Regions from separate parts of the Candidatus Thiodiazotropha endoloripes genome, predicted to be linked through region 3. Evidence: predicted binding sites of a transcription regulator. Region 3 holds the regulator's gene; each other region holds the start of a gene.
What was found. Region 3 encodes FNR, which switches genes on or off when oxygen is low (the NO sensors DNR and NnrR bind a similar motif). Its sites were predicted from a motif close to TTGATNTANATCAA; they were not measured.
Positions count from the first base shown of each region.

Region 1: A3193_RS08495 (hydrogenase expression/formation protein) is a predicted target of FNR. The motif match lies at 1,764-1,777, and genes of this name have one in related genera.
Region 2: A3193_RS06985 (multiheme c-type cytochrome) is a predicted target of FNR. The motif match lies at 1,731-1,744, and genes of this name have one in related genera.

Region 1 is NZ_LVJW01000003.1:1,893,309-1,896,591, reverse strand. Features, by position in the region: gene hypB (hydrogenase nickel incorporation protein HypB) at 1-386, opposite strand, end outside; gene A3193_RS08510 (hydrogenase maturation nickel metallochaperone HypA/HybF) at 405-725, opposite strand; gene A3193_RS08505 (HypC/HybG/HupF family hydrogenase formation chaperone) at 745-987, opposite strand; gene A3193_RS08500 (HyaD/HybD family hydrogenase maturation endopeptidase) at 1,232-1,711, shown strand; gene A3193_RS08495 (hydrogenase expression/formation protein) at 1,836-2,252, shown strand; gene A3193_RS08490 (hydrogenase small subunit) at 2,286-3,283, shown strand, end outside.
Region 2 is NZ_LVJW01000003.1:1,561,180-1,564,462, reverse strand. Features, by position in the region: gene fusA (elongation factor G) at 1-1,037, shown strand, start outside; gene A3193_RS06985 (multiheme c-type cytochrome) at 2,026-3,283, shown strand, end outside.
Region 3 is NZ_LVJW01000003.1:609,866-613,148, reverse strand. Features, by position in the region: gene A3193_RS02815 (CTP synthase) at 1-617, opposite strand, end outside; gene A3193_RS02810 (sulfur globule family protein) at 970-1,320, shown strand; gene fnr (fumarate/nitrate reduction transcriptional regulator Fnr) at 1,716-2,474, shown strand; gene dnaQ (DNA polymerase III subunit epsilon) at 2,534-3,238, opposite strand; gene rnhA (ribonuclease HI) at 3,243-3,283, opposite strand, start outside.

The DNA of each region.
Region 1 (3,283 bases), 1.3 Mb from region 3:
TGGATCATGTGGGCATCCAGGTGACAGGCAGTGCCGGTGGTTATCTGAACGGCCGGTACGCCTTTGTCTCTGATGCGCTGGGCGTCGTTTTCAGTCTCCAGGTCTCCCTCGATGACACCGATTTTGTAGCGCTCCTTGAGGTGATCGATGGTGCGTTCCAGGAGACGGGTCTTGCCACTGCCCGGGGACGACATCAGATTGATCGCCAGCACACCATGTCTTTCGAAGTGCTCTCGGTTGTGTGCCGCCTGATGGTCGTTTTCGCTCAGCAGATTCTCCAATACCTCGATAGCGACATGGTCATCGGAAGTATGCGCATGCTTGCCACCTTCCTCGATCAGATGACGGTTGCCATGGGTAACATTACATCCACAGGTGTCACACATTTTACAGCTACTCCCAAGTTAGTTTTTTGTCAGTTCAACACTGGCCAACAGCAGTTCGTCACCACTGATCAGGCGGGTGCGATAGTCTCCACACTTAGCACAAAGCAGGCGATTGGCCTGGGCATCGGAATCATAACCACATTGTAGACAATGGACCCGCACCGGCTGGGTCTGGGTCACCAGTTCTGCCGCCTCGGCTCTGGTTCCGCATCTTGCTATGGTGAAGGCCTGCTGCAGCAGTTCGGGAACCACCCCGGAGAGTGGTCCGATCTGAATCACGATACGCTCAACAGATGTTGCCTGTTCGCGCTGGGCGATCTCTTCCACTTGTCTCAGCATGGATTGACAAACCGACAGCTCATGCATCAGTCTGCGGATCCATTTTGGTTAACATCTCATCATAGATTTCCCAGGCGGATTGGGCCTCCTGAGGGGAGACCTTCTGTATGGCATAGCCCACATGTACCACCACGAAATCATCCGCAGCCAACTCCTCATGCTGTAACATGAACAGGCTGACCTCCCTTTCAACCCCTTTGGCTTCGCAGCGTGCGGTAAAGCCATCAATCTCTTTTATCTGCATGGGTATGCCAAGACACATGGTGTAACCTGCCTGGTGAGGTGATTTAAGTCTGGGCCTGGTGAGAGGTCCAAAGGGAGCTGATGGCTTTGTGTTTACCGAGCCTGACATCTTAATCATCCGGCTGGCTGCCAGGATGACAGTGATACAGGCGTGACATATCACTCCAAGTTCCCTTAAAGTTATTCTCGCAGGGAGTCAGGTGTCGCTTCAAGGTAGAATGTTGATCAAGCACAATAACTCGGTGAATTTCAGGACTGAGCGTATGACGATAGAGCGTGTTTTAATCCTGGGCATTGGAAATACCCTGCTCAGTGATGAGGGTATTGGCATCCATCTGGTGACTGCCATGCAAAAGAAAACCGGGGATATTCCTGGGGTTACCTATATGGATGGCGGCACCCTGAGCTTTACACTGGCGGAACCCATTGCCGATGCGGATGGATTGATCGTGGTGGATGCGGCGCGTATGAAACAGCCTCCCGGTGCACTTAAGGTGTTTCGTAACGATGCGATGGATCGTTATCTGAGTGGTAATCGCTCGAGTGTTCACGAAGTCAGCCTTGGAGATTTATTGGACATCGCTCGTTTATCCGAAACCCTACCGGCAGAACGTTGCCTGGTCGGCATTGAACCAAAAGAGCTGGATTGGGGTGAGTCCCTGAGCGATGCGGTTGCACCAACTGTTGACCAGGGCATCGAAGAGATAATTTCCATACTTAAAGAGTGGGGAATATTTTCATAACAGGATTTTATTTAATCTTCACATAATATTCAGGTCTTTTAATGTCTCATTGATGATCCAGATCAGCACCTGTATCAGAAATAGGTGATATTCTTTCTATAAGTAATTATTTAGGGCTTTCCTGATGCAGCGACTACAGGACATCGCCATAAAAGTTGAGTCTCCCGAAGGCGTTCAAGCCAGCCATGGGAACGCACTCCCCATCTTGCACGAAATCCTCCACGCCCTGCAGCGCTTCTCCACCGAAGGTGAACAGAGTTGTATCGATTTACGATCACTGCCGTTTGGCCCGGGTGATGAAGAGGAACTGTTGCGCCTGCTGGGTCGGGGTGAGATCAATGTGACGATGGACGCATTGGGTGAAAGCACCATCTGGGAGACGGCTTTTTCTGGAGTCTGGATTGTCGATCACCGGAACGCCGAGGGCGAACCTGTCGCTCTGCAGATAGAGATCGGCCCTGTCCCCCAAATCGTATTCTCACAGCAGGAAGATATCGTTGACGCCATTGACCGGCTAGAAGCACAGTTAAATGACCATTAAGTCCGCATTTTGATCGAAGCGGTAGGAGTTGTGATGGCTGATGATCGAAAAAAACTCTCTATGACACTGGGCGAAAGCCTGCGTCAGCAAGGGGTATCCAGGCGGGGATTTCTGAAGTATTGCGCCGCCACTGCATCGATGATGGCACTGCCACCAACCATGGTGCCTGCAATCGCACAGGCACTTGAGAAAGCGAAACGCCCATCGGTTATCTGGCTTTCATTTCAGGAGTGTACCGGTTGCACCGAGTCGCTGACCCGCAGTCACTCCCCAAGCGTGGAAAACCTGATATTCGATCATATCTCACTGGATTATCACCATACCTTGCAGGTTGCTTCGGGTGATGCCGCAGAAGCCGCCAGAGAAGCGGCCATGCATGAGAATGAAGGCAAGTACATCGTGGTTGTCGATGGATCCATTCCACTGGCCAACCCGGGCTATTCCTCAATTGCGGGCATCAGTAATCTGCAGATGCTAGAAGAGACGGTGGCCGGTGCAGCGGCAGTGGTTGCCGTCGGCAGTTGTGCCGCATTCGGTGGCCTGCCTCATGCCAATCCCAATCCAACCGGGGCGGTTTCCGTGGGTGAGATCGTCAAGGATAAACCGGTGGTCAACGTATCCGGCTGTCCACCAATCCCTACGGTGATTACCGGTGTACTGGCCCACTTCCTGACCTTTGGTTCACTACCGGAACTGGATGCTCTGGGACGCCCGATGGTGTTCTTCGGGCAGAGCATTCATGATCGATGTTATCGGCGGCCTTTCTATGACAAAGGCCTATTTGCCGAGACTTTCGACGATGAAGGGGCGCGTAAGGGTTGGTGTCTGTTCAGACTGGGCTGCAAAGGGCCAATGACCTACAACGCCTGTGCCACAGCGAAATGGAATCAGGGCACCAGTTGGCCGGTTGAATCGGGTCATGGCTGTCTGGGTTGTTCCGAGCCCGACTTTTGGGATGCAGGCGGTTTTTACAACGCACTCTCCATTCCCGATAGCGATCTCACCAGAAAGACTGGCTATGTTGTGGGTGC
Region 2 (3,283 bases), 950 kb from region 3:
AGGTCAATCACCTCTACCGTCTGCAAGGGAAAGATCAGGAGGAGATGAAACAGGGTGTACCCGGCGACATCTGCGCCGTAGCGCGAATTGACGACATTCATTTCGATGCGGTGATACATGACTCTCACGATGAAGACCACCACCATCTCCGCTCGATTGAGTGCCCTTTACCGCTGTTTGGCCTGGCGATCAACACCACCAAGCGCGGTGATGAGCAAAAATTGAGTGATGCTCTGCATAAGCTGGAAGATGAAGACCCCTGTTTCCATGTTGAGCACAATGTCAGCCTCAATGAGACGGTCATGCGCGGTCTGGGCGAGCTGCATCTCGATGTACTTCTGCAGCAGATCAAAAAGAAATACAGTGTGGAAGTCGAGACCCATCCACCCAGCATCGCCTACCGGGAGACCATTACCCGCAAGGCAGAGGGTCACTATCGGCACAAGAAACAGACCGGTGGCGCAGGACAGTTCGGTGAAGTGTTTCTGCGAATAGAGCCATTGGAGAGAGGTTCAGGCTTTGAGTATGTCAACGCAGTGGTTGGCGGAGCGATTCCCGGTCAATTTATTCCGGCGGTCGAAAAAGGGGTCAGAAGTGCCATGGAAGAGGGAGCGATCAGTGGCTTCACCATGCAGGACATAAGAGTTACGATTTACGATGGTAAATTTCACTCTGTCGACTCCAAGGAGATCGCCTTCGTTACTGCTGGTAAAAAGGCCTTTCTAGAAGCCGTTGAGAAAGCTGGGCCGGTTATCCTTGAACCCATTGTGAATATCTCGATTACCACCTCTGACAGTTTCATGGGTGACCTGACCGGTGATTTGGCTGGACGCAGAGGCCAGATCAGTGGCACGGAGACTGGGCGCAACAACACCCTGGTAATCAAGGGGCAGGCACCGCTGGCGGAACTTGAAGGCTACTCCACCCAGCTTAAAGCCATGACCGGTGGCGAAGGCAGCTATAGCATTGAGTTCAGCCATTACGAGGCGGTTCCCCCGAACATTCAAAAACAGATGAGCAGCTCAAAGCAGGCATAACCATTTATTAACCCGAAAACGGTAAAGCGAGCTGAGGCTGCGACCGAGTCGCGCCCTCAGCTTCGCTTTTATGGCCAGGATATATCTGTTCAAAGTTTTATAACATCTCAAACGAAAGTTAGCTGTGGTGTACAAAAGCGACAGGCTCGACTCAACGCAACAGCGATCTTTCTGAATCAAAGCCGAAACAACAGTTTGAGTTAACTTCACCGAGCAAAGTACTTGTGGAAATATACCTTGCCCTATCAATAGCAGCAGATTCAGATAAAGCGATATCAAAACATCACTGTATGTGGCTTGCAGCTTCAAGCAGTGGGTCAGCCAGCTTTTTCAGTTGAGTAATAATCAGTACTCTATCGGTGGTAATCGGAGGATTCCAAAACTGGTATGATCAATTGAACTAAAGCGGGATAAACAAACCATCCAGATATTAATAATATAAACAAAACTGCAAATACCTACTTATAGGTATAATGACTATTTAAAGATGGGTAATTATGTTTATTTCGTTCTGGGCAATACAATTTTCACTCTTAAAATCAGCTTAAGAAATTTGCTGATTTTCTGGTTTAAATAAACATAATTTTAATTTGTAAGATTCGTAAAGTTAGTTACTTTTTGCATATCTTTCACGGCATTTAGAACAACTTTTAAAATTCCTCAATGATCTATGATCGCCCGGCGCTGACACTTTTGATTTAAATCAAGGCGCCCCCCTATACGAACCGTTTTGATAGTCTACAGTAAGCAATAATAAGAAAAGGGTTTTACTGGCCTCAATGTAGTGAAACCATGCAGTCCCCATACAATAAAAATTTGGGGTTGGGAGGAAGTCGTATCCATCCTTGTCTTAATAAACGCTTACTAATTAACAAAAACAAGGGGTTCCATATTCGATAACCTGACGTCTTTAATGCTATTGGATTATTGACGCGGCCGTCTATTGGAGCACTTCAACTGTTTGTTCAACCCATCACAGGAGGGAGCTATGAAACGCTTCGGTAATGGTCGGTTCACCGCGATACTGGGGAGTGTTGCTGCGGGACTAGCTCTGATGCTGCAAGTCACAACAGCAGATGCCGCAAGACCGTCTGGTGAAATTGGTAAAGATTGGGGCAACCCAAAAGGACATGAGTGTGTGGAGTGTCACTGGCAGGAGGATCCAGGACTGACCATGGAGTGGAACAACAGTCAACACGGTCAAAGTGGTGTAAACTGCCTTGACTGTCATGAAGCCAAAGCTGACGATGTTGATGGCTTTGAACATGAAGGTCAGCTAATTTCAATTATTGTAACCCCTAAAGACTGCTCGAAATGCCACTCGGTAGAATTCGAAGAGATGGATGGCTCCCATCACTCTAAAGGCGGTCAAATCCTCGCATCCCTCGATAACCTCCTTGGTGAAGTAGTCGGCGGCCCTGCAGCAGTCAATGCAGGTTGCCGCCAGTGCCACGGCTCCAAGATCGAGATCGGTGAAGATGGCAGACCCCTGCCGACCACATGGCCCAACACCGGTATCGGCCGAATCAACCCTGATGGTTCCGCCGGTTCCTGTACTGCCTGTCACGGTCGTCACCGTTTCTCCAAAGCCCAGGCCCGTACACCGGATACCTGCGGTAAGTGTCATGTCGGTCCCGACCATCCTCAGATTGAGGTCTACAACGAGTCCAAGCACGGCATCATCTATCGCGCGAAAGTCGATGAGATGAACATGGAGTCCGATAAGTGGGTCGCCGGTGTCGACTATTCAGCCGCACCGACCTGTGCCACCTGCCACATGAGCGCCGGCGGCAAAGAGGGCAAGACCCATAACGTAGGTGATCGTATCTCCTGGACCCTGCGTCCACCAATCTCTCAGAAGATCAACCTGATTCGTCTGGAGAACGGTAATGAGTTCGACGTCAAAGAGGGTAAGAAAATCCCCAAGGTCGGTGACAAGGCCAAGGGTTCTACCGTAGTCGAGGTCGTGACTTGGCAGGAACGTCGTAAGAAGATGCAGGAAGTCTGTAAAGCCTGTCACAGCGACAGTGTTATCAATGGTCACTACAACCAGTTCGATAACGTGGTCGAGCTCTACAATGAGAAATTCGCCAAACCTATCGCTGCTGTCATGGGTGAGCTGAAGAAGAACGGCTATATCACCAAGGCCCCGTTTGACGACAAGATCGAATGGACCTGGTGGGAAATCTGGCATCATGAAGGCCGCCGCGCTCGTCACGGTGCGTCCATGAGTGGTCCTGACTATA
Region 3 (3,283 bases):
ATATCCGGCTGAATACCGATCGAGCGCAACTCTTTCACCGAGTGCTGGGTCGGCTTGGTTTTGATCTCACCTGAGGCCTTGATGTAGGGAACCAGGGTCAAATGCATGAACATGGCCCGCTGCTGCCCCATCTCCACACCCATCTGACGAATTGCCTCGAGAAAAGGCAGAGATTCGATATCACCGACGGTGCCGCCAATCTCAACCAGGCAGATATCCTTATCTCCGGCGCCGAGCAGAATACTCTCCTTAATCTGATTCGTTATGTGTGGGATTACCTGTACCGTACCGCCCAGATACTCTCCCTTGCGCTCCTTACGGATCACCTGCTCATAGATCTGGCCGGTAGTGAAATTGTTATTGCAGCCCATGGTGCTGTCGATAAATCTTTCGTAGTGACCGAGATCCAGATCGGTTTCCGATCCATCCTCGGTAACAAACACCTCACCATGTTGAAAAGGGCTCATGGTGCCGGGATCCACATTGATATAGGGATCCAGCTTGATCATGGTGACATCCAGGCCGCGGGCCTCGAGGAGTGCGGCCAGAGAGGCTGAGGCGATACCTTTACCAAGTGAGGAAACCACACCGCCCGTAATGAAAATAAAACTGGTCATGTAATTCTGCTTACCAGGGTTAGAGTGCTGGGAATGGGATATAGGACGGGGGTAAACAGTACCAGATTGGCCCTCTTCACTCAATCTCGAAGGGCCGGTCCGTCATAGATTCGTCATAACTGCCGAGGGGGGAAGAATTCGTTTGAATATCACCGCTCAAGGTCTATAATCGATTGGCGTGTTTCGCAAATAACAACTACTGAGGCTAGTAGCACTTTACCCGACAGTCCAAGCCGTTTTTTCGGCCGACCTCGTTGTAGAGTCCTCAAGCATCGTATGATGGAGGCTTAGGAAGCCACTTTTATACATCACCGATGGTAGTATCAAAACAATCATTTGAGAGGAAGAAAGCATGACTAAATTTGCTAAAGTTCTGAGCATCGCTGCTCTTGTAGCTGCGTCTACCAGTGCCTCTGCCTGGTGGGGCGGTCCTGGCTATGGTAACCGCGGCTGGAACAATGACGGTTGGGGCGATGGTTGGGGTGATGGCTCCGGTGATTTCAGCTTCGGCATGAGTGGTAATGCCCGCGGTTCTGGCTATGGCCGGGGTAACAACTACTACCGTGACTATGGTGGCTATGGACCTTATGGTTATGGCGCTCCATACGGTTATGGTGCTCCTTATGGCGCTCCTTACGGTGCTCCATACGGCTATCCTGCGCCTCCAGCTGCAGCACCTGCACCAGCTGCACCGGCTCAATAAGCCTACCCATGTGCAGAAAAGCCGGCCTTCAGGCCGGCTTTTTTTTGCTCCCAACGGCCCTGGATACGGCTCCTGCAATGACCCAAAGTAATAAAAAAACCAAAACGACTTGATCAACATCAAGAATTTCTGGAAAAATAGGCCGTGTGCTGGTTCACAAAATAGTAGAGAGACAAGGATGTGGTTGTAGGATGGGGAGACAAGCTATCCGCTCCGACAGGCTGTTTGCCGGGAATGCGGTAGAGGTGGCTCCAGCGGTTTAAACATCAACCTCTGGGAGCTGTAACGCCATTGAGGAAATTGAGGTCATCTCGGAAAGGAAATGATACCCCTGACGCGAAAACCGTCTTTACCAGGCGTTGATATCAAAGCACCCCGCATGCTGGAGCGATTACTTGACTAGCAGAAAAGTTGTCTCATTTGAAAATATCAAGGTAGCCTGCAAGAACTGCAGTCTGGCCACCCTCTGTCTACCGATGGGATTGACACCGGATGACGTGGAGCGCCTTGACTGCATCATCAAACGGGGCCGACCCTACCATCGTGGGGATCATCTATACCGTGGCGGTGATAAGTTCCATAGCCTGCGGGTCATCACCAGCGGCTCGGTAAAAACCTACAGTCCCAACGAAGATGGCGGAGAACAGGTACTGGGCTTCCACCTTCCGGGTGAGCTGATCGGCCTGGATGCCATTCAGGATGATTGCCACACCTGCTCGGCGATTGCCCTTGAGACCACTGCGGTGTGCGAGATCCCATTCTCCCAGTTGGAGTCTCTGAGCGCCATCATGCCCAGCCTGCAGCATCAGATGTACCGCCTGCTGAGCCGCGAGATCGGCCAGGATACGGAAATGCTGACCCTGCTGGGTAAAAAGAGTGCCGAAGAGCGCCTGGCCACCTTTCTGCTCAGTTTCTCGGAGCGATTCAAACAACGGGGGTTTTCAGCCAGCGACTTCTTTCTCAGTATGTCCCGTCATGAAATCGGTAACTATCTTGGCCTGGCCGTTGAAACAGTCAGCCGGCTTTTTACCCGTTTTCAGGATGAAAACCTGCTGAGGGTGGAACGCAAACATGTTCAGTTGCTCGACATACCCAGACTCTACGACATCGTGCAGGGCAGCGACAGCGCCAAATCGAGTCAATCAAGGGGCTGACTTAGGGCCTGTTAACACTAAATCTAATAGGCCCTAGGGTCTTTTCTCCGATTCGACCGCTACGGCTGTTTGTGCCAGATACAGGCCTCACCCATCGCTTCAAGCTGCCGCTGATGGGCTTCCAGCTCGGACTCATCCGCCAGGATCACCTTCAGGGGTGGACGGTCGGCAGCCAGACGACGGATATTGTCGGCCGCATTCTCATCGCCACCCTGCTGTCCGAGCTGATCATCCAACACCAGTGCCGCCTGGCCGCCGGTCATCATCAGATAGACATCCGCCAGAATCTCCGCATCGAGTAGTGCTCCATGAAGCTCACGATGAGAGTTGTCGATATCGTAGCGTTTACACAGGGCATCGAGGCTGTTCCTCTGCCCCGGATGCATCTTCTTTGCCATCACCAGTGTATCGGTAACCGCGCTAAGCGTGTCGATACGCTGGGGATTCTCCATCAGTTTCAACTCATGATCGAGGAATCCCACGTCAAACGGGGCGTTGTGGATGATCAGCTCGGCACCACGTACATACTCCACGAAATCCTGGGCCACATCACAAAATCTGGGCTTATCGGCAAGAAACTCATTGGTGATGCCATGCACCTCGATAGCTCCGGCATCGATCTCCCGCTCCGGCTGGAGAAACTGATGAAAATTGTTACCGGTCAGCCGCCTGTCGACCAGCTCGACACAGCCGATCTCAATGATCCTGTGGCCCTGTTCAGGCTCCAGACCTGTGGTTTCAGTATCGAGCACGATCTGACGCATCATCCTACAGCTCCTGGATACCCTTGTTGGCCAGCTGGTCCGCCA